DNA from 3 places in the Kluyvera sp. genome. Region 2 is predicted to be linked to each of the others. Evidence: predicted binding sites of a transcription regulator. Region 2 holds the regulator's gene; each other region holds the start of a gene.

Region 1 (7,145 bases), on a different contig from region 2:
GCTGAGGTATTCGCCCGCGCACCGTAATCAGGTGTGTAGCGGTACCTTCTCGCTGAGATAGTCAATCATCGCCCGCATTCTGGCGGGCATATGTTGATTGCGCGTCCACAGCAGCCACAGCTCGCCGCTGTAGTCGCTAATAAATTCCCATTCTGGCAGGACCTGGACGATCTCTCCGCTCGCAAGTGCTTCGCGGGCGGTAAAGAGCGGCAGGCTGCCGATTCCCAGATCATTTTTTACCGCATCCAGACGTACGCCAGTGTGGTTGGCGGCGTAACGGCCATGAGTTTGAATGGTCTCCACGCGTTCACCGCGGCGAAACTTCCAGCGCGAATCCGCAGGGGTCTCGCCAAGGCTGATACAGCTATGGCCGCGCAGTGCCTGCGGGTGTTCTGGCGTACCGTGCTCGCGTAGGTACGCGGGGGTAGCGCATATCACATGGCTAACCGGCATCAGCGGTTTCCCGTACAAGCCGGGGGAGGGAGACTGACTGATGCGCAGCGCAAGGTCGACGCCGTCGTCGATTAAATCCATATAGCGGTCTTCCAGCCGCAGACAGACGTCCACCTGCGGGTAGCGGGCAAAGAATTCGGCCATCAGAGGGTGAATAACAAACCGTCCCACCGCCTTGGGCACGCTGAGGGTCAGCTTACCTTGCGCGATGCTTTGTCGGCTGCTGCCTGAGTCGACGGCCATTTGTGCCGCATGCAGCATTTCCTGCGCGTGTGCATATACTATTTTGCCCGTTTCGCTGAGCGCCAGCTTGCGCGTCGTACGATGTAACAGTTTGCTGCCCAGCGCCTTCTCAAGGCGTGAAACGCTGCGGCTAATAGCGGAAGGCGTAGCGCCCGAGGCTTTGGCGGCGGCGGAAAAGCTCCCGTGGTCGATAATCAACACAAAGGTGGCAAGGTCGGGAAGAAGGTTAGGGTTCATTTGTGCGTACCAGGCAAAGATGCATTGAACCAGCGCAGGATTATCGCTGCCAGTAAAGTGAATATACTCTCCCCATCAAGAGGAGAGCAATCATGACCGAACGTCTTTATTACACCTGCGATAATACTGAAGGCCCGGCTAACTTACTGAGCTGCTCGGCTGAGCCGGATGGACGGTATGCGGTGGCACTGGATAGAACCCTTTTTCACCCGCAAGGCGGCGGACAGCCCGCGGACGCGGGCTGGATTGATGAGATCCCCGTCGAGACGGTGATCGCGCGTGATGACGACGTGCTACATATCGTAGCAACACCGATTGAGCCTGGCGTAGTCAAGTTGAGGGTTGATGCGTCACAGCGTCAGCTGCATGCGCGGCTGCACTCTGCGGGGCATCTTATCGGCCTGGCGGGTACAGAGTACGGATGGCAACCGGTGAAAGCGCACCACTGGCCTGGCGAAGGGCGCATTACGTTTTCCGCAAAAGGTAGCAGTTCGCTGCCGGATTGTGCCTCGCTGCTAGCGAAAATCAGCGCCTGGCAGGCGGAGGATCTTCCTCGCCGGGTGACATTCGACGGCGGTTTGCGCGAAGTCGGGTTTGGTGAGCTTCCCGCTTACCCTTGCGGCGGGACGCATGTTGCGCGTTTATCCGACATTGGGCAGGTGACGATTACCCAGGTGAAGATGAAAAAAGGGCAGATGATCGTTAACTACACGCTTGTGTCGTAAAACCGGGCTTGCGAAAGTCGCTATGCAGATTGGCTGTATTTTGTTCGGTTTTCCCGTCGTTTTCCCATCGGCTTACCGCTTACTGAGCGAGTTTGACTTCTTTCCTTTGCTGCGGCAATGATTCATCCTGCGGGATGAATCATGTCTTTTACTGATATTCCCCTCTGTTTATCATTAAATTCTAATTATGGGTGTTTTCAGCTAGCGACCTCCGGGCACGCTGGTTACTCTGAAAACGATTTACGCAATTTTTACAAAAGAGAATAGCTATGCATGAAGCACAAATCCGCGTCGCCATTGCCGGCGCCGGCGGCCGCATGGGACGGCAGTTAATCCAGGCCGCCATGGCGATGGAAGGTGTTCAGCTGGGTGCCGCGCTGGAGCGCGAAGGCTCTTCCTTGCTGGGCAGCGATGCTGGCGAACTGGCGGGGGCGGGAAAGTCCGGCGTGACCGTTCAAAGCAGCCTTGAGGCGGTAAAAGATGATTTTGACGTGTTCATCGATTTTACCCGTCCGGAAGGTTCGTTGACGCATCTGGCGTTTTGCCGGCAGCAGGGTAAAGGGATGGTGATTGGTACTACCGGCTTTGACGATGCTGGTAAACAAGCCATTCGCGAGGCGTCACAAGAGATTGCGATCGTTTTCGCCGCAAACTTTAGCGTCGGCGTTAACGTCATGCTCAAGCTGCTGGAGAAAGCCGCGAAGGTAATGGGCGACTACACCGATATTGAAATTATTGAAGCGCACCACCGCCATAAAGTGGATGCACCGTCGGGTACGGCGCTGGCAATGGGCGAGGCGATCGCCGGGGCGCTGGATAAAGATCTGAAGGACTGCGCGGTCTACTCGCGTGAAGGTTATACCGGTGAACGCGTGCCGGGCACGATTGGTTTTGCGACCGTACGCGCGGGCGACATTGTCGGCGAACACACCGCCATGTTTGCCGATATTGGCGAGCGTGTGGAGATAACGCATAAGGCTTCCAGCCGCATGACGTTTGCTAACGGAGCGGTAAGATCGGCATTGTGGCTTAAGTCGAAGAAAAACGGTCTTTTTGATATGCGTGATGTGCTTAATTTGAATGAACTATAAGTATTTATTACCCATCGTGATGTGGTTATTGTAGTCATAATTACTTGATTACACAGGGCAATATTTTATTGCCCTTTATTTTATCTTATTTTTGTTTCTTTTGTATTAAAATGCTTATTTTTATAAGATATCTACCTTAAAAGTGTTGGTTAAATGTAAATTTTGACCATCTGGTCTACTTTTTAAGGCGTCATCTCATCATTTTACAGTCTTTCCGCTCCGCAAGCGTTTTCTCCCATGAGTTAGTTGATCTTTTTGATGCCTGGAGGCGGCTTGATTCGCCAGTGGCGCAAAATAATAATAAAAATTGCCCTTTGAGGTAGACTTTTGCCGAGGCTGTCACTAGAATGCCGCCGTTTGCCAGAAATTCATCGGTAAGCAGATTTGCATTGATTTGTGCCGTTGTTATGAATTAATATGCAAATAAATCGAGTAAATATTCTCTGGAGGGTGTTTTGATTAAGTCAGCGCTATTGGTTCTGGAAGACGGAACCCAGTTTCACGGTCGGGCCATAGGGGCAACAGGTTCGGCGGTTGGGGAAGTCGTTTTCAATACTTCAATGACCGGTTATCAAGAAATCCTCACTGATCCTTCCTATTCTCGCCAAATCGTCACTCTTACTTATCCCCATATTGGTAATGTCGGCACCAATGCCGCCGATGAAGAGTCCTCTCAGGTTCACGCTCAGGGTCTGGTTATTCGCGACCTGCCGCTGATTGCCAGCAACTATCGCAATACTGAAGACCTCTCTTCTTACCTGAAACGCCATAACATCGTGGCGATTGCCGATATCGATACCCGTAAGCTGACGCGACTGCTGCGCGAGAAGGGCGCTCAGAACGGCTGCATCATCGCAGGCGATAATCTGGATGCTACGCTGGCCTTAGAAAAAGCCAAAGCGTTCCCGGGCTTAAATGGGATGGACCTGGCAAAAGAAGTGACCACGGCTGAATCCTACAGCTGGACGCAGGGTAGCTGGACGCTGGCGGGTGACCTGCCGGAAGCCAAGTCCGCAGAAGAGCTGCCGTTCCACGTGGTGGCCTACGATTTTGGCGCCAAGCGCAACATCCTGCGCATGCTGGTTGAACGCGGCTGCCGCCTGACCGTGGTACCGGCGAAAACCTCCGCTGAAGAAGTGCTGGCGATGAATCCGGACGGCGTGTTCCTGTCTAACGGCCCTGGCGACCCGGCACCGTGCGACTACGCCATCGACGCGATTGAGAAATTCCTCCAGACCGACATTCCGGTATTTGGCATCTGCCTCGGCCATCAGCTGCTGGCGCTGGCGAGCGGTGCGAAGACCATCAAGATGAAATTTGGTCACCACGGTGGTAACCACCCGGTGAAAGACATGGATAAGAATGTGGTGATGATCACCGCGCAGAACCACGGCTTTGCAGTTGATGAAGACTCGCTGCCAGCCAACCTGCGCGTGACCCACAAATCCCTGTTCGACGGTACCCTGCAAGGGATTCACCGTACCGATAAACCGGCGTTCAGCTTCCAGGGCCACCCAGAGGCGAGCCCAGGCCCGCACGATGCGGCGCCGCTGTTCGACCACTTTATCGAGCTTATTGAGCAATACCGTCAGTCCGCGAAATAATCAGGAGTAATAAGAGCCATGCCAAAACGTACAGACATAAAAAGTATCCTGATTCTGGGCGCGGGCCCGATTGTTATCGGTCAGGCGTGTGAGTTTGACTACTCCGGCGCCCAGGCGTGTAAAGCGCTGCGCGAAGAGGGCTACCGCGTCATTCTGGTGAACTCTAACCCGGCCACCATCATGACCGACCCGGAAATGGCCGATGCGACCTACATCGAGCCGATTAACTGGGAAGTGGTACGCAAAATCATCGAAAAAGAGCGCCCGGATGCGGTGCTGCCGACCATGGGCGGCCAGACGGCGCTGAACTGTGCGCTGGAGCTGGAGCGTCAGGGCGTGCTGGAAGAGTTCGGCGTAACCATGATTGGCGCCACCGCCGATGCGATTGATAAAGCAGAAGACCGTCGTCGCTTCGATGTAGCAATGAAGAAAATCGGCCTCGACACCGCGCGTTCCGGTATCGCGCACACTATGGAAGAAGCGCTGGCGGTTGCCGCTGATGTGGGCTTCCCGTGCATCATCCGGCCTAGCTTTACCATGGGCGGCACCGGCGGCGGTATCGCTTACAACCGTGAAGAGTTCGAAGAAATCTGCGAACGCGGTCTGGACCTCTCGCCAACCAACGAGCTGCTGATTGATGAGTCGCTGATCGGCTGGAAAGAGTACGAGATGGAAGTGGTGCGTGATAAAAACGACAACTGCATCATCGTCTGCTCTATCGAAAACTTCGACGCGATGGGCATCCATACCGGTGACTCCATCACCGTAGCACCGGCCCAGACGCTGACCGACAAAGAATATCAAATCATGCGTAACGCCTCGATGGCGGTACTGCGTGAAATCGGCGTTGAAACCGGCGGTTCTAACGTCCAGTTCTCGGTGAACCCGAAAGACGGCCGCCTGATTGTTATCGAAATGAACCCGCGCGTCTCCCGCTCCTCGGCGCTGGCCTCCAAAGCTACCGGCTTCCCGATTGCCAAAGTGGCAGCGAAACTGGCGGTGGGTTACACCCTCGACGAACTGATGAACGACATCACCGGCGGCCGTACGCCGGCCTCCTTCGAGCCGTCTATCGACTACGTTGTCACCAAGATTCCACGCTTCAACTTCGAGAAATTCGCTGGCGCTAACGACCGTCTGACCACCCAGATGAAATCCGTCGGTGAAGTGATGGCGATTGGCCGTACCCAGCAGGAATCCCTGCAAAAAGCGCTGCGCGGCCTGGAAGTGGGTGCCACCGGTTTCGACCCGAAAGTGAGCCTCGACGACCCGGAAGCGCTGACCAAAATCCGCCGCGAGCTGAAAGACGCTGGCGCTGAGCGTATCTGGTACATCGCCGATGCCTTCCGTGCTGGCCTGTCCGTCGATGGCGTGTTCAACCTGACCAACATCGACCGCTGGTTCCTGGTGCAGATTGAAGAGCTGGTGCGTCTGGAAGAGAAAGTGGCGGAAGTGGGCATCAACGGCCTCGACGCTGACTTCCTGTGCCACCTGAAACGCAAAGGCTTTGCCGATGCGCGTCTGGCAAAACTGGCGGGCGTGCGCGAAGCGGAAATCCGCAAGCTGCGTGACCAGTACAACCTGCACCCGGTCTACAAGCGCGTGGATACCTGCGCGGCGGAATTCGCCACCGATACCGCCTACATGTACTCCACCTATGAAGAAGAGTGCGAATCTAACCCGTCCGTTGACCGCGATAAAATCATGGTCCTCGGCGGCGGCCCGAACCGTATCGGTCAGGGTATCGAATTCGACTACTGCTGCGTACACGCCTCGCTGGCGCTGCGCGAAGACGGTTACGAGACCATCATGGTCAACTGTAACCCGGAAACCGTCTCCACCGACTACGACACCTCAGACCGTCTGTACTTCGAGCCGGTCACGCTGGAAGACGTGCTGGAAATCGTGCGCATCGAGAAGCCGAAGGGCGTTATCGTGCAGTACGGCGGCCAGACCCCGCTGAAGCTGGCGCGTGAACTGGAAGCCGCAGGCGTACCGGTTATCGGCACCAGCCCGGACGCCATCGACCGCGCGGAAGACCGTGAACGCTTCCAGCACGCGGTTGACCGTCTGAAGCTGAAGCAGCCGGCGAACGCCACCGTCACCGCCATTGAACAAGCGGTTGAGAAGGCGAAAGAGATTGGTTACCCGCTGGTGGTGCGCCCATCCTACGTACTGGGCGGCCGCGCGATGGAAATCGTCTACGACGAAGCCGACCTGCGTCGCTACTTCCAGACTGCGGTCAGCGTGTCTAACGATGCGCCGGTGCTGCTTGACCGCTTCCTCGACGACGCTATCGAAGTTGACGTTGACGCCATCTGCGACGGCGAAATGGTGCTGATTGGCGGCATCATGGAGCACATCGAGCAGGCGGGCGTGCACTCCGGTGACTCCGCCTGTTCTCTGCCAGCCTACACCCTGAGCCAGGAGATTCAGGACGTGATGCGCCAGCAGGTGCAGAAGCTGGCCTTCGAGCTGCAGGTTCGCGGCCTGATGAACGTCCAGTTCGCGGTGAAAGACAACGAAGTCTATCTGATTGAAGTCAACCCGCGTGCGGCGCGTACCGTACCGTTCGTCTCCAAAGCCACCGGCGTACCGCTGGCGAAAGTGGCGGCGCGCGTGATGGCCGGTAAGACGCTGGCGCAGCAGGGCGTGACCAAAGAGATCATCCCGCCGTACTACTCGGTGAAAGAAGTGGTGCTGCCGTTCAACAAATTCCCGGGCGTTGACCCGCTGTTAGGGCCAGAAATGCGCTCTACCGGGGAAGTGATGGGCGTGGGCCGTACCTTCGC
Region 2 (7,145 bases):
TCCGGGTTCTGCAGGATATCAACATAAGCAAAGCGTTCGCCACAGGCAGAAAGTGCCTGAACGGCCTGCGCAGAGAAGCCACAGCTTGGCAGCTTCGGGGAACCTTTCATGTACAGCAGGATCGGGTTTTCAGCGATCTGGCGCTGAATTTTTTCAATTGTTTCGCTCATTATCTTGCTTCCTCAAACTTCTTTTTACGGCAGTAGTCCACCATTGTAGCGTTTTGCGGCCTGAACAGAAAATAACATTTTATTCACGCCTTACTATTTTATCGTCTGATGAGAGAAGTTGCCTTATAAATATGTGTTTATCGGCAGGCGGATAAAAAACTTGTTCATTTTTTAACTGAACCTGTATCAAATGATGTTTTTTTTTGCACTTGCTAACGAAACAGCGTTTTAGAGTGAAAAACACTATTAACATTTCGTGTTTTTATGGATTAGAATCGTTGAGTTTTGTAAACCATACCCAGGCAAGGATATTTAGCCTGCATACTCAGAGGGTTGTTCAGTGGCGCAGATAAAAAAATGGTCGTTCACGCTCTGTGCATTGTTGTTTACATCATTATCCTTCACGCCGTTGGCGCATGCTACAGGGCATGCCAAAACACCCACGGCGCAAAAGTCGCTTCCCGTAAAAGGCAGCGAACGTAAGAAAAAGAATACGGTCAGCAAATCCAACACCAAGAAAAAGACCGCCACTACCGTTACGAAGAAAAAAACCACATCGGTTGTCGCTAAAAAAGCGGCCCCCACCTCTCGCAAAACCGCCGCAACGAAAACCGCGAAAACGAGCGCGGTGAAAACCGCCAACGTGGTGACCACCTGTAAGACGACGCGTAAAGGCCATAAGAAAACCTGCACCACCAGCCCGGTAGAAACACAACCCACCACGATTGCGCAGGCACACAAGGTTCGTGTCCAGAAAGCGCAGAAAACCGCGATGAACAAACTGATGGGCCAGTTGGGTAAACCTTACCGCTGGGGGGGAAACTCACCGCGTACAGGCTTCGATTGCAGCGGCCTGGTTTACTATGCCTATAAAGACCTGGTGAATATCCGCATTCCCCGCACCGCGAACGAAATGTATCACTTACGCGATGCCCGCCCGGTGAACCGTAGTGAACTGGAAAGCGGCGATTTAGTCTTTTTCCGTACCCAAGGCCGCGGCACCGCCGATCACGTCGGCGTATATGTCGGTAACGGCAAATTCATTCAGTCGCCGCGTACCGGTCAGGATATTCAGATTACCTCGCTCAGCGAAGATTACTGGGTCCGCCATTACGTTGGCGCCCGCCGCGTGGTGACCCCGAAGACCATTCGTTAATCACTTACCCCGTTTGTTAATAAACGGGGTAAGCTTATCTTTTCTCTCACCTTTTAATTTGCTACTCTATCCATACTCAATACAGGGTTATTGAGAGTACACAATAATAAAAGGAGAGTAGCAATGTCGTTCGAATTACCTGCATTACCGTATGCCAAAGACGCTCTTGTTCCACATATTTCCGTGGAAACGCTCGAGTATCATTATGGTAAACACCACCAGACTTACGTTACCAACCTGAACAACATGATCAAAGGCACCGCGTTTGAAGGTAAAACGCTGGAAGAGATCGTGCGCACTTCTGAAGGCGGCGTGTTCAATAACGCAGCTCAGGTCTGGAACCACACTTTCTATTGGCACTGCCTGGCGCCAAATGCCGGTGGCGAACCGACCGGTGCTGTCGCAGAAGCCATTAATAAATCCTTCGGCAGCTTCGCAGAGTTCAAAGCGCAGTTCACCGATGCCGCTGTGAAAAACTTCGGCGCTGGCTGGACCTGGCTTGTGAAGAAAGCAGACGGCTCTCTGGCCATCGTGTCGACCTCTAACGCGGGCACTCCGCTGACGACCGACGCCAAACCGCTGCTGACCGTTGACGTGTGGGAACATGCTTACTATATCGACTACCGCAATGCGCGTCCGAACTACCTCGAGCACTTCTGGGCTCTGGTTAACTGGGCATTCGTAGCTGAAAATCTGTCAGCATAAGTAGCAAAAAACCCAGCGTCGCAAAGCTTCGCCGGGTTTGATTGATTAACGCAGAGGGAAACGCCTTCTGCGTTTTTTTGTTTACTGGCTGGCGAAGGCCTCTTCACCATGACGACGGCCGCTCATGAACACCACCAGCAGGGCCAGCGCGGCGACAATCGCCCCCATCACCGGCACAAAGCTGTAGCCCAGACCACCGGAAATCACCGCCCCACCGGCCACCGCACCCAACGCGTTACCCAGATTAAACGCCCCAATATTGACCGACGATGACAGCCCCGGCGCTTCGTGCGCCACACGCATGACACGCATCTGTAACGGCGGTACCACGGCGAAGGTTGCCGCGCCCCACACCACCATGCTGAACGCGGCACCGACCTGCGTTTGCGCAAGGAACGGTATGGCCAGCATGATAGCCATTAACAGCAGCAGGAACCCCTTCAGCGTGCCGCTGACTGAACGGTCAGCAAATTTGCCACCGAGGTAGTTACCGATGGAGAACCCAACGCCAATCAGCACCAGCATCAGCGTAATGAAGCCCGGCGTCGCATCCGTGATCGTACGCAACACTGGTGAGATATAGGTGTAAAGCGTAAACATCGCGCCAGCGCCGAGTACGGTGGTCAGCAGTGCGGAAAGCACCTGTGGGCGCACCAGCACCGACAGTTCACGTTTCACATCAGGTTTTTCACCCGCCCCGCCCTTCGGCAAGGACAACCACAGACCGATAATAGCGATAATCCCCAGTCCCGCAGTCGCCAGGAACGACATACGCCAGCCGATTGTTTCACCCAGCCAGGTTGCCGCCGGTACGCCGCCAATATTGGCGATCGTCAGGCCCATAAACATCGTCGCCACGGCGCTGGCCTGCTTATGCTTCGGCACCACGCTTGCCGCTACCACTGAACCCAGGCCAAAGAACGCACCGTGGTTCAGGCTGGTAATAATGCGCGACAGCATTAAGGTGGTGTAGTCCGGCGAGATGGCCGACAGCACGTTGCCAAGGGTAAAAATGGCCATCAGAAAGATCAGCGCGTTGCGGCGGGCACGATGAGAAAGCAGCAGCGTCATCAGCGGCGCACCGACCATCACGCCAACCGCATAGGCGCTAATCAGCATACCGGCAGCCGGGATCGAGACGTCAACGCCCTTTGCGATGACCGGCAGTAACCCCATCGGCGAGAATTCGGTGGTCCCTATGCCAAAAGCGCCAATGGCCAGCGCGAGTAAGGGAAAATTGATTTTCATGCAAAAGCTCCGATTGGCCGCACGACAGACGCGGCATGGCAATATAGGGCAAAAGCATGACATTAATCACAGAAAAGCAGAAGTGTACAAAACAGCAAAAGATTATTGCTAATTTGCTAACAATCAGACATGAGGGCGCGAACGCCCCCTCATGGAAGAATCAATGCAGAACAGCGGTAAGTCCAGCAGCGACGATCAACGCCAGCACAATAACGGTCGTGGTGAGTGACATCTTAAGTTCGGTACTCATCAATTTTTCTCCTTTTTATGACCACAGCAAAACTGAGCTCACTCATTTTTGCACAGATAATCGTAAAAATCTTCACAGATTTAGCAGGATGTTGGTTTTTGCTCTTCCACTTTGCGTCCGGATACGTCAAAATTCGACGCTTATTTATAAGCGTACCGGCCATTGACCCCCTCCTGTCGTCCTGTATCGTTTTCCTGGCGAACCGCAATCTACAAAATTGCGTCAGGGTGTATAAAGGCAAACGTTTTCGTTTCGAGTTTATCAGGGGCAGGCCAGGGTCTGGAGTGAGATGGAATGGCAACAATTAAAGATGTAGCGAAGCGCGCAAACGTTTCCACTACAACCGTATCACATGTAATTAACAAGACGCGTTTTGTCGCCGAAGAGACGCGGGAAGCGGTGTGGGCAGCGATTAAAGAGCTGCACTACTCCCCAAGCGCCGTTGCCCGTAGCCTGAAGGTCAACCACACCAAATCGATTGGTTTGCTGGCGACCAGCAGCGAAGCGGCCTACTTTGCTGAAATTATCGAGGCCGTTGAGAAAAACTGCTTCCAGAAGGGCTATACCCTGATCCTTGGCAACGCGTGGAACAATCTCGAGAAACAACGCGCCTACTTGTCAATGATGGCGCAAAAACGCGTTGATGGCCTGCTGGTGATGTGTTCCGAATATCCGGAATCCCTGCTCTCAATGCTGGAAGAGTATCGCCATATTCCAATGGTGGTGATGGACTGGGGCGAAGCCAAAGCCGACTTTACCGACTCGGTCATCGACAACGCCTTCGAAGGCGGCTATATGGCGGGTCGTTATCTGATCGAACGCGGCCACCGTGATATCGGCGTCATTCCTGGCCCGCTGGAACGTAACACCGGCGCAGGACGCCTGGCTGGCTTTATGAAGGCCATGGAAGAAGCGCAAATCAATGTTCCGGCAAACTGGATAGTCCAGGGTGACTTCGAGCCGGAGTCTGGCTATCGCGCTATGCAGCAGATTCTCTCCCAGCACCCGCGCCCTACCGCTATCTTTTGTGGCGGCGACATTATGGCCATGGGCGCGCTTTGCGCCGCCGATGAAATGGGGCTGCGCGTGCCGCAGGATATTTCGCTGATCGGGTATGACAACGTGCGTAACTCACGTTTCTTTACCCCGGCGCTGACCACCATTCATCAGCCGAAAGACTCACTTGGTGAGACGGCCTTCAATATGCTGATGGATCGTATCGTCAGCAAGCGCGAAGAGTCGCAGTCGATTGAGGTGCATCCGCGCCTGATCGAGCGACGTTCCGTGGCCGACGGCCCGTATCGCGATTACCGTCGTTAAGGGTTAACTGTGGGCGTCCTGAACGGGCGTCCGCAGCCACTCATCGTTTAGCGTCTCGCTATCCCCCAAATATTCCAGCAGCCAGCTTAATGCCGGCGACGCTTCGCTCTGTTGCCAGGTCAGACAACAGGCTGCATCCGGGAACGGATTCTCCAGTTCCAGCGCAACCCACTCTCCGCTTTCCAGCCACGGCTGCGCCAGATGTCCCGGCACCATCGCCGCACAAAGTCCGGCAGAAATACAGGTCTCCGACGACGACCAGTCCGGCACCACCACCCTCTTCTGGTTATCAAGCAGCCAGGTCGTTCGCTTGGGTAGCGACCGTGAGGTGTCTTCCCGCACCAGCGACGGCCAGTTGCGCAGCACGTCATCGCTCAGCGGCCCGTCCATCTTCGCGAGCGGATGCGTACTGGCCACCACGCAGTGCCAGTTGAGCATGCCCATGTCGCGAAAGGCAAAACGGCCACCAACCGGGATGGCCTGCGTCGCGCCAATCGCCAGCTCCACGCGCCCATCCGCCAGCGCATCCCAGACGCCGTTAAACACTTCCTGATAGACAATCAGTTCGACGTCGCTGAAGTGGCGATAAAAATCGACAATCAGCTGACGGGTGCGCTGAGGTTTCACGATGTTATCAACGGCAATCGCCAGCTGGCCGCGCCAGCCGTTGGCAATCTGCTGACACTGTTGACGGGTGATCTGCATTTTTTTGATAACAGAACGCCCTTCTTTAAGAAACCATGCTCCCGCAGGCGTTAATTCAACATCCCGATGGCGACGTTCAAACAACGGCACCGCCAGCCATTCCTCAAGCTGTCGCACCGTATAGCTTACTGCAGAGGGCACCCGGTGTAGCTCCTGCGCCGCGGCGCTAAAGCTACCGTTGCGCGCGACCGCATCAACCACTTCCAGAGAATATTCAGACCACATTTTCTGCCTGCAAAAAATTTGAATCCATGCCTCAAATATTAGCGTTTCACAACAGGGAATGCACTCTCTACACTCAGCGGCACAGTGTGAACTACGATAAAAAAGGCAATTTATGCAACCTGGGAAAGGATTTTTAGTCTGGCTCGCGGGACTGAGCGTGCTGGGCTTCCTGGCTACCGATATGTACCTACCGGCGTTCGCCGCCATTCAGCAAGACCTGCAAACGCCGGCATCCGCCGTCAGCGCGAGCCTGAGTCTGTTCCTCGCGGGTTTCGCCGTGGCGCAGCTACTGTGGGGGCCGCTGTCTGACCGCTATGGCCGTAAACCGATCCTGCTGGCCGGTTTGACCATTTTTGCCATCGGCTGCCTTGGCATGCTGTGGGTTCGCGATGGTACCACCCTACTGGTGCTGCGCTTCGTGCAGGCGGTTGGCGTTTGCGCCGCCGCGGTGACCTGGCAAGCCATGGTTACCGATTATTATCCCGCTCAGCGCACCAACCGTATTTTTGCGACCATTATGCCGCTGGTCGGCCTGTCACCTGCGCTGGCACCGCTACTCGGCAGCTGGCTGCTGGCCCACTTTGATTGGCAGGCCATCTTCGCAACGCTGTTTATCATTACCCTGGTATTGATGCTGCCCGCTCTGCGTCTGAAGCCTGCCCACAATAAAAACGTCGCCAGTGAAGAGAAGCTCACGTTTTTACGTCTGCTGCGCAGTAAGGACTACCGCGGCAACGTGCTGATTTACGCCGCCTGCTCCGCCAGCTTTTTCGCCTGGCTGACCGGTTCGCCATTTATTCTGCATGAAATGGGCTACAGCCCGACGGTGATTGGTCTGAGCTATGTACCGCAAACCATCGCTTTCCTGATTGGCGGCTATGGCTGTCGCGCGGCGCTGCAAAAATGGCAGGGTAGCCAAATGTTGCCGTGGCTGCTGGTGCTCTTCGCGCTCAGCGTTATCGGGACCTGGGGCGTCGGCCTTGCTGAAGGCGTCTCCCTGACCGCGCTGTTGATCCCCTTCTGCATCATGGCAACCGCCAACGGGGCGATTTATCCCATTGTCGTTGCGCAGGCGCTGAAGCCCTTCCCACAGGCAACTGGCCGAGCAGCCGCGCTACAGAACACGTTGCAGTTGGGGCTGTGCTTCCTGGCAAGCCTGGCGGTCTCAACGCTGATTGCAACGCCGTTGCTGACCACCACGAGCGTGATGCTGGTCACCGTGGTTCTCGCCGGCATTGGCTACCGCATGCAGCGCTCTGCACGTCGTGCTGAACGTCAAAATGAGCACGCGAGTTCCCACGCCTAAACATCACTCATATCAATCCCATAAGAAATGATTAGGGCGCTAAGTTTTTAGTTGAATCAA
Region 3 (7,145 bases), on a different contig from region 2:
TTTGCACCATGAAACTGGCGCGTCGCCTGTGGCCGGGAATTAAGTACAGCAATATGGCGTTATACAAATCCCGCAAGCTGAACGTAGCCACACCGCCGGGGCTACATCACCACCGCGCGCTGTATGACTGCTACATCACCGCCGCGCTGCTGATTGACATCATCCAAACCTCTGGCTGGACGCCGGAACAGATGGTTGACGTCACCGGTCGACCCGCGCTGTTGCGCACCTTTACCTTCGGTAAATACCGCGGACAGGAAGTGGCGGAAGTGGCAAAAAACGATCCGGGCTACCTGCGCTGGCTGTTTAACAACCTCGACCGCATGAGCCCGGAACTGCGTTTAACGTTGAAGCACTATCTCGGCCAATAGCTAACGCTCTGATTGTCCTGGCAGGGTTCCCTGCGCCAGGGCAATCAGGAAGGCATACTCCAGCGCGACCCCTTCATAGCTCTTATAGCGCCCGGACTTACCGCCGTGCCCGGCATCCATCTCAGTACACAGTAGCAACAGGTTATCGTCGACCTTAAGTTCGCGTAGTTTGGCCACCCATTTTGCCGGTTCCCAATACTGTACCTGCGAGTCATGCAACCCGCTGGTGACCAACAGGTGCGGGTAAACCTGCGGCTGTACGTTGTCATACGGGCTGTAGGATTTCATATAGCGATAGTAGGTTTCATCCTGCGGATTGCCCCACTCTTCAAACTCGCCGGTAGTGAGCGGAATCGACTCATCCAGCATCGTGGTCAGCACATCCACAAACGGTACCTGAGCGACTACGCCGTGGAACAGTTCGGGTCGCTGGTTGATAACGGTGCCCATCAGCATGCCGCCAGCGCTACCGCCCATGCCATAGCACAAATTCGGCGCGCCATAGCCCTTCGCCAGCAGCGCATCGCAGACATCCAGATAGTCGTTAAAGGTGTTGTGCTTTTTGAGGAATTTGCCGTCTTCATACCACTGCTGCCCCAGTTCGCCGCCACCGCGAATGTGAGCGATAGCAAAGACGAAACCGCGATCGAGCAGGCTCAGACGACTGCTGCTGAAATCGGCGTCCATGCTGGCGCCGTAAGAGCCATAGCCGTAGACCAGCAACGGATTTTTACCCCGACGAAAATGCTCATGGCGATAGACCAGCGAAACCGGCACCTCAGCGCCATCACGCGCAGTTACCCACAAGCGTTCGCTGCGATAACGACTGGCGTCGAAACCTTTCACCTCCTGCTGCTTGAGCACGCGACGCTCGCCGCTGTCCATATCAAGCTCAAACAAGGTATCCGGCGTGGTCATCGACGAGTAGCCGTAGCGCAAACAGGCCGTTTCCGGTTCCGGGTTATAGGCAATCCAGGTGACATAGGCCGGATCGTCAAAGGCGATGGCCGTCTCCTGATGAGTTTGCCGGTGAATCTGCCGCAAGCTGGTTAATCCGCGCTGACGCTCTTCCACGACCAGCCAGTCGCGGAATAACGTGAAATCTTCCAGCATCACCGTATCGCGCGCGGCGATAATTGTCTGCCACTCGCCCTCTTCCCCGTTTACGCCCCGGTAGAGGCCAAAGTTTTTACCTTCGCGGTTTGAGCGAATATAAAAATGTCCCTGGTAGTGATCAAGACTGTATTCATGATCTTTACGGCGAGCTAAAAATGTCTGCGGTTTCGCGTCCGGGGTATCGGCATCCACCAGCAGCATTTCGCTGGTTGTCGCGCTGGACAGCGCAATCACCACGAACTGGCGTGACGATGTCTTATGCAGGCTGACGTAGAACGTGTCATCCTGCTCTTCATAGATAAGCTCGTCCTGGGTACCGGGTTCCCCTATCTGATGACGCCACACCTGCCACGGCAGTAGCGTCGTCGGGTGCTGGCGTACGTAATAGAGCGAGCGAGAATCATTGGCCCACACCACGCCCGGCGAAACATTTTCAATCACCTCCGGTAACCAGGTCTCATTTTCCAGATGACGAATCCGCAGGCCGTACTGGCGGCGCGAGAGGAAATCCTCGGTTACCGCCAGCAGATTATTGTCGGGAGCAACGTTTAGCCCTCCCAGGGTATAGAATTCGCTGTGTGCCGCGCGCTTGTTTTCATCAATCAGCAGCGACCACGACTCTTCTCCCAGCGCCTGGCGTTGATAAAGGGCATATTCACGCCCCGGCTCAAAGACCTGGCGATAGCGATAGCCATTTTTAATGTAAGGGGCGGAAACCTCTCGCGGCGGGATTCGGTCAACAATCTCTTTCAGCACGCGATCCTGTAGGCTTTGCTGGGATGACATCACCTGGCGGCCATAGGCGTTTTCCTGCTGTAAATAGTCGATAACCGCGGGCCTGGCGCGCGTGTCATCGCGCAGCCAGTAGTAGTTATCAATGCGCGTATCGCCATGTAAGGTCATGGCGTGAGGGATCCGTTTTGCTTTTGGCGGCATCTCGTTATTCTTCTGTTTTAGTCACACCCTATAAGGGTGGACAAATTAAACAATGATGCAAGCAAAAGCGGTGATAAAACGCATTAAAGTTGCTGTTTTTGCTGCTGTAAATCGCGTTCTATCCCCTCACGGACCTCCAGAGGCAGTTTCAACGCTTCGCCCAGCGCGTTCAGATAGCTGCGCTCCATAAAATGATCGATATCGATCGCCGCACAGCTGATGAAGTACAGTTCCAGCGCCTCTTCTTCATTATGCACATCTCTTGCCAGACGCTGAGGGTCGAGAGGTTGTTCCATCGCCCGCGCAATCATCGCACGCCCCTGCTCTTCAATACCGGCTTCACGCAGCTGTTGTTCAATGGCCTGCTGCTCTTTGGCATCAATATGTCCATCGCTCTTCGCCGCAAAGACCAACGCCAGAATCAAGCGTTCGGTACGCACATCCAGCGGCGCTGGCGCTTCACCGTACTGGCTGGCGGTTTGCGGGTCTGCGCGTAATTTATCTTTATACTTGTTCCACAGTACGCTGCCAGCGACCGCGCCGCCTCCCACCAGCAACGCGCCGGTGCCGTACTTCGCCAGCATTTTGCGGGACGACTTACTGGCCAATAGTAGCCCAGCAAGGCCGCCTAATGCGCCGGGCACCAGCATTTGGCTGAGGTCGCTTTTACCGCTACCCGATTTTTGCCCCAGCAGAGACTGCAGTTGATTAAGCCAGCCTGACATACGACCTCCAGTAGAAATATGTGAGATGCTCAGCCTAAGCGAGCTGATGTCAGGATATGTCTGTTCCACATAAAGATGCGCAAATATCCAGCGATAGCGCGGCCCGATTGCCGACAACGAGACACACGCAAACGTTTTCGTTTATAATGCGGCAAATTTTAGTGAGACGGTGGAATAGGTAAAATGACGTTATTAGGCACAGCTCTGCGTCCGGCTGCGACGCGCGTAATGCTTCTGGGTTCCGGCGAGTTAGGCAAGGAAGTGGCGATCGAATGCCAGCGGTTGGGTATCGAAACCATTGCCGTTGACCGCTACGCCGACGCCCCGGCGATGCACGTCGCGCATCGTTCTTATGTAATTAACATGCTCGATGGCGCGGCGCTGAAAGCGCTGGTTGAGCAGGAAAAACCGCACTATATCGTGCCGGAGATTGAAGCTATCGCCACCGATATGCTGATTGAACTGGAGCAGGCGGGTCAGCACGTCGTGCCCTGCGCACGGGCCACCCAACTGACCATGAACCGCGAAGGCATTCGCCGCCTGGCGGCCGAACTCCTCAAGCTGCCAACCTCAGCCTATCACTTCGCCGATAGCGAAGCCCAGTTTCGCCAGGCGGTTGCCGACATCGGCTTACCGTGCATCGTGAAACCGGTGATGAGCTCATCCGGCAAGGGCCAGACCTTTATTCGCCGTGAAGACCAGCTCGCTCAGGCGTGGCAGTACGCGCAGGAAGGCGGCCGCGCCGGTGCCGGGCGCGTAATCGTCGAAGGGGTCGTCAATTTTGATTTTGAAATTACCCTATTGACCGTTAACGCCGTAGACGGCGTGCACTTTTGCGCGCCAGTCGGCCACCGTCAGGAAGATGGCGACTACCGTGAGTCCTGGCAACCGCAGCAGATGAGCGCGCTGGCGCTGGAGCGCGCGCAGGCGATCGCGCGCGAGGTGGTGCTGGCACTCGGCGGCTACGGCCTGTTTGGCGTGGAGCTGTTTGTCTGTGGCGACGATGTGGTGTTTAGCGAAGTCTCGCCGCGCCCGCATGATACCGGAATGGTCACGCTGATTTCGCAGGACGTTTCAGAGTTCGCGCTGCATGTGCGCGCTTTCCTTGGCTTGCCAGTTGGCGCCATTCGCCAGTATGGCCCTTCCGCTTCTGCCGTGCTGCTGCCAACGCTCACCAGTGACAACGTGACCTTTGATAACGTGCAGAATGCGCTCGGCGCGGGTGTGCAACTGCGGCTGTTCGGTAAGCCGGATATCGCCGGTTCACGCCGCATGGGGGTAGCGCTGGCCACCGGCGATAGCGTTGAAGATGCCGTTGAACGCGCCAAAATCGCTGCGGCAGCCGTCGTTATTCAGGGATAAGAAAAAAGGCGGGTTGCTCACGCATACCCGCCCTTCTTTTGCTTACCCGATCATCAGACCGGGTACAGCAGACACCTTACAGCTTCGCGCCTTCAACCGCTTCGCGAGCCAGCTTGGTGATACGATCGTAGTCGCCAGCTTCCAGCGCGTCTGCCGGAACCAGCCAGGAACCGCCAATGCACAGCACGCTCTTCAGCGCCAGGTAGTCACGGTAGTTAGCCGGAGAGATACCGCCAGTCGGGCAGAAACGGATGTGAGAGAACGGACCTGCAATCGCCTGCAGCGCTTTCACGCCACCGTTCGCTTCAGCCGGGAAAAATTTGAACTCTTTCAGGCCGTGCTGCATACCCAGCATCAGTTCAGAAACAGAGCTAATACCCGGGATCAGCGGGATAGTGCCTGCGGTAGCCGCTTTCAGCAGTTCGTCGGTCAGGCCCGGGCTGATAGCAAACTGCGCGCCAGCGTCGGTCACTTCTTTCAGCTGCTGTGCGTTAGTCACGGTACCCGCGCCAACGATAGCATCCGGAACTTCTTTCGCAATGGCGCGGATAGCGTCCATCGCGCAGTCGGTACGCAGCGTCACTTCCAGTACGCGAACGCCACCGGCAACCAGCGCTTTTGCCATCGGTACTGCGTGCTCAAGCTTGTTAACCACGATTACCGGGACTACCGGGCCAGTGGTCAGGATTGCTTCAGCCGTTGTTTTCCAGTTTTTCATCAGAAATATTCTCTCGCCAGATCTACAAAACGTGTCATCTTAAAAGGTAATACAGGTTGCGCCCTGTTCCGCACCGGACAGTTTTTCCCGTAATGCGCCAAACAGTTCACGGCCTGTCCCCACGCGCGAAGCGCTCAGATCGGGAATATGCGGTTGGCGTGCGGCCAGTTCAGCGTCATCAACCAGCAGCGTTAGCTCGCCGGTCTGGCCATTCACGCGGATCATGTCGCCATCGCGTACTTTTGCCAGCAGGCCACCGTCATAGGCTTCAGGCGTTACGTGAATCGCTGACGGTACTTTACCGGATGCACCGGACAGTCGTCCATCAGTGACCAACGCAATTTTGAAACAGCGGTCCAATAATACACCAAGTGGCGGCATAAGTTTATGTAATTCTGGCATCCCGTTCGCTTTTGGCCCTTGATGGCGCACAACCACGACGCAATCTTTGTCCAACAGGCCCGCTTCAAAGGCTGGCAGAACATCATGCTGGCTTTCAAAAACTACGGCAGGCGCTTCAATCACCTGGTTTTCAACCGGCACCGCGGAGGTTTTCATCACCGCACGGCCAAGGTTGCCGCTCAGCACTTTAGTGCCGCCGTGTTTTGAGAACGGTTTATCGAAGGTAGCAATGACGTTGTCATCCAGTGACGCGGTGGCGCCTTCACGCCAGTCCAGCTTGCCTTCGTTCAGCCACGGTTCCATGGTGTAGTGAGACAGGCCAAAACCGGCGACGGTGTTCACGTCTTCGTGCAGCAGCCCGCCTTTCAGCAGCTCGCGCACCAGCACCGGCACGCCGCCCGCTGCCTGGAAGTGGTTGATATCGGCCGGGCCGTTCGGATACAGACGCGCCATCAGCGGTACCACTTCTGACAAGTCGGAGAAATCATCCCAGTTAATGATAATGCCCGCCGCGCGCGCCATCGCCACCAGGTGCATGGTGTGGTTGGTCGAACCGCCGGTCGCCAACAGCGCCACGATACCGTTGACCACCACTTTTTCGTCAATCATTTTGCCCAACGGCATCCATTCATTACCGTTGCCGGTCATGCGGGTCACCTGACGTGCCGCAGCGGCGGTCAGTTCGGCGCGCAGCGGCGCATCCGGGTGAACAAAGGAAGAACCCGGCAGCTGCATCCCCATAAATTCAATCACCATCTGGTTGGTGTTGGCGGTGCCGTAGAAGGTGCAGGTACCCGGCGCGTGGTAGGACGCGGCTTCGGACTCCAGCAGCGCGTTACGGTCAACCTTCCCTTCCGCGTACAGCTGGCGGATGCGTACTTTTTCTTTGTTCGGCAGGCCGCTGGCCATGGGGCCTGACGGAATGAAGACAGACGGTAAGTGGCCGAATGACAGCGCAGCCATCGCCAGCCCTGGGACGATTTTGTCGCACACGCCAAGGTACAGCGCGCCGTCAAACATGTTATGAGACAGACCCACCGCAGCGGACATGGCAATCACTTCGCGGCTCAGCAGCGAAAGCTCCATCCCGTCCTGACCCTGCGTCACCCCGTCGCACATCGCCGGCACGCCGCCTGCAACCTGCCCCACCGCATTCACGCTATGCAGCGCTTTGCGGATCACGTCCGGGTAGTGTTCGTAAGGCTGGTGGGCAGAAAGCATGTCGTTATAGGAGGTGATGATCGCGATATTGTTACGCAACATGCTTTTCAGCGACGCTTTATCGTCTGGCTGACAGGCGGCAAAACCGTGCGCCAGGTTGCCACAAGCGAGCTGAGAGCGGTGAACCGTTTCAGTTTTGGCTTGTTCGATACGTGCCAGATAAGCCGCGCGCGTATCGCGAGAGCGTTCAATAATGCGATTTGTTACCCGTAACATTGCAGAGTTCATAAAGGCTCCTTAAATTTTTTCTGTCCAGGCTGCGGCTCACGACGGTGTTTACATAGGTCTGACGAA

What was found. The regulator PurR, encoded in region 2, represses purine synthesis genes. The targets are predictions, from matches to a motif close to CANGCAAACGTTTGCNTG.
Region 1: the regulator PurR is predicted to act here: its motif matches at 3,096-3,113, upstream of carA (glutamine-hydrolyzing carbamoyl-phosphate synthase small subunit).
Region 3: the regulator PurR is predicted to act here: its motif matches at 3,273-3,290, upstream of purT (formate-dependent phosphoribosylglycinamide formyltransferase).

Annotation. Positions count from the first base shown of each region.
Region 1 is NZ_CBDKZX010000051.1:19,062-26,206, reverse strand. Features, by position in the region: gene rihC (ribonucleoside hydrolase RihC) at 1-27, shown strand, start outside; gene ACW14G_RS15975 (LysR family transcriptional regulator) at 28-933, opposite strand; gene ACW14G_RS15970 (alanyl-tRNA editing protein) at 1,026-1,658, shown strand; gene dapB (4-hydroxy-tetrahydrodipicolinate reductase) at 1,928-2,749, shown strand; gene carA (glutamine-hydrolyzing carbamoyl-phosphate synthase small subunit) at 3,205-4,353, shown strand; gene carB (carbamoyl-phosphate synthase large subunit) at 4,372-7,145, shown strand, end outside.
Region 2 is NZ_CBDKZX010000055.1:4,703-11,847, reverse strand. Features, by position in the region: gene ACW14G_RS16510 (Grx4 family monothiol glutaredoxin) at 1-170, opposite strand, end outside; gene ACW14G_RS16505 (C40 family peptidase) at 511-1,326, shown strand; gene sodB (superoxide dismutase [Fe]) at 1,450-2,031, shown strand; gene ACW14G_RS16495 (MFS transporter) at 2,113-3,279, opposite strand; gene cydH (cytochrome bd-I oxidase subunit CydH) at 3,440-3,529, opposite strand; gene purR (HTH-type transcriptional repressor PurR) at 3,824-4,849, shown strand; gene punR (DNA-binding transcriptional activator PunR) at 4,853-5,779, opposite strand; gene punC (purine nucleoside transporter PunC) at 5,892-7,085, shown strand.
Region 3 is NZ_CBDKZX010000018.1:45,996-53,140, forward strand. Features, by position in the region: gene exoX (exodeoxyribonuclease X) at 1-371, shown strand, start outside; gene ptrB (oligopeptidase B) at 372-2,423, opposite strand; gene ACW14G_RS09550 (tellurite resistance TerB family protein) at 2,507-3,148, opposite strand; gene purT (formate-dependent phosphoribosylglycinamide formyltransferase) at 3,332-4,510, shown strand; gene ACW14G_RS09560 (bifunctional 4-hydroxy-2-oxoglutarate aldolase/2-dehydro-3-deoxy-phosphogluconate aldolase) at 4,587-5,228, opposite strand; gene edd (phosphogluconate dehydratase) at 5,268-7,079, opposite strand.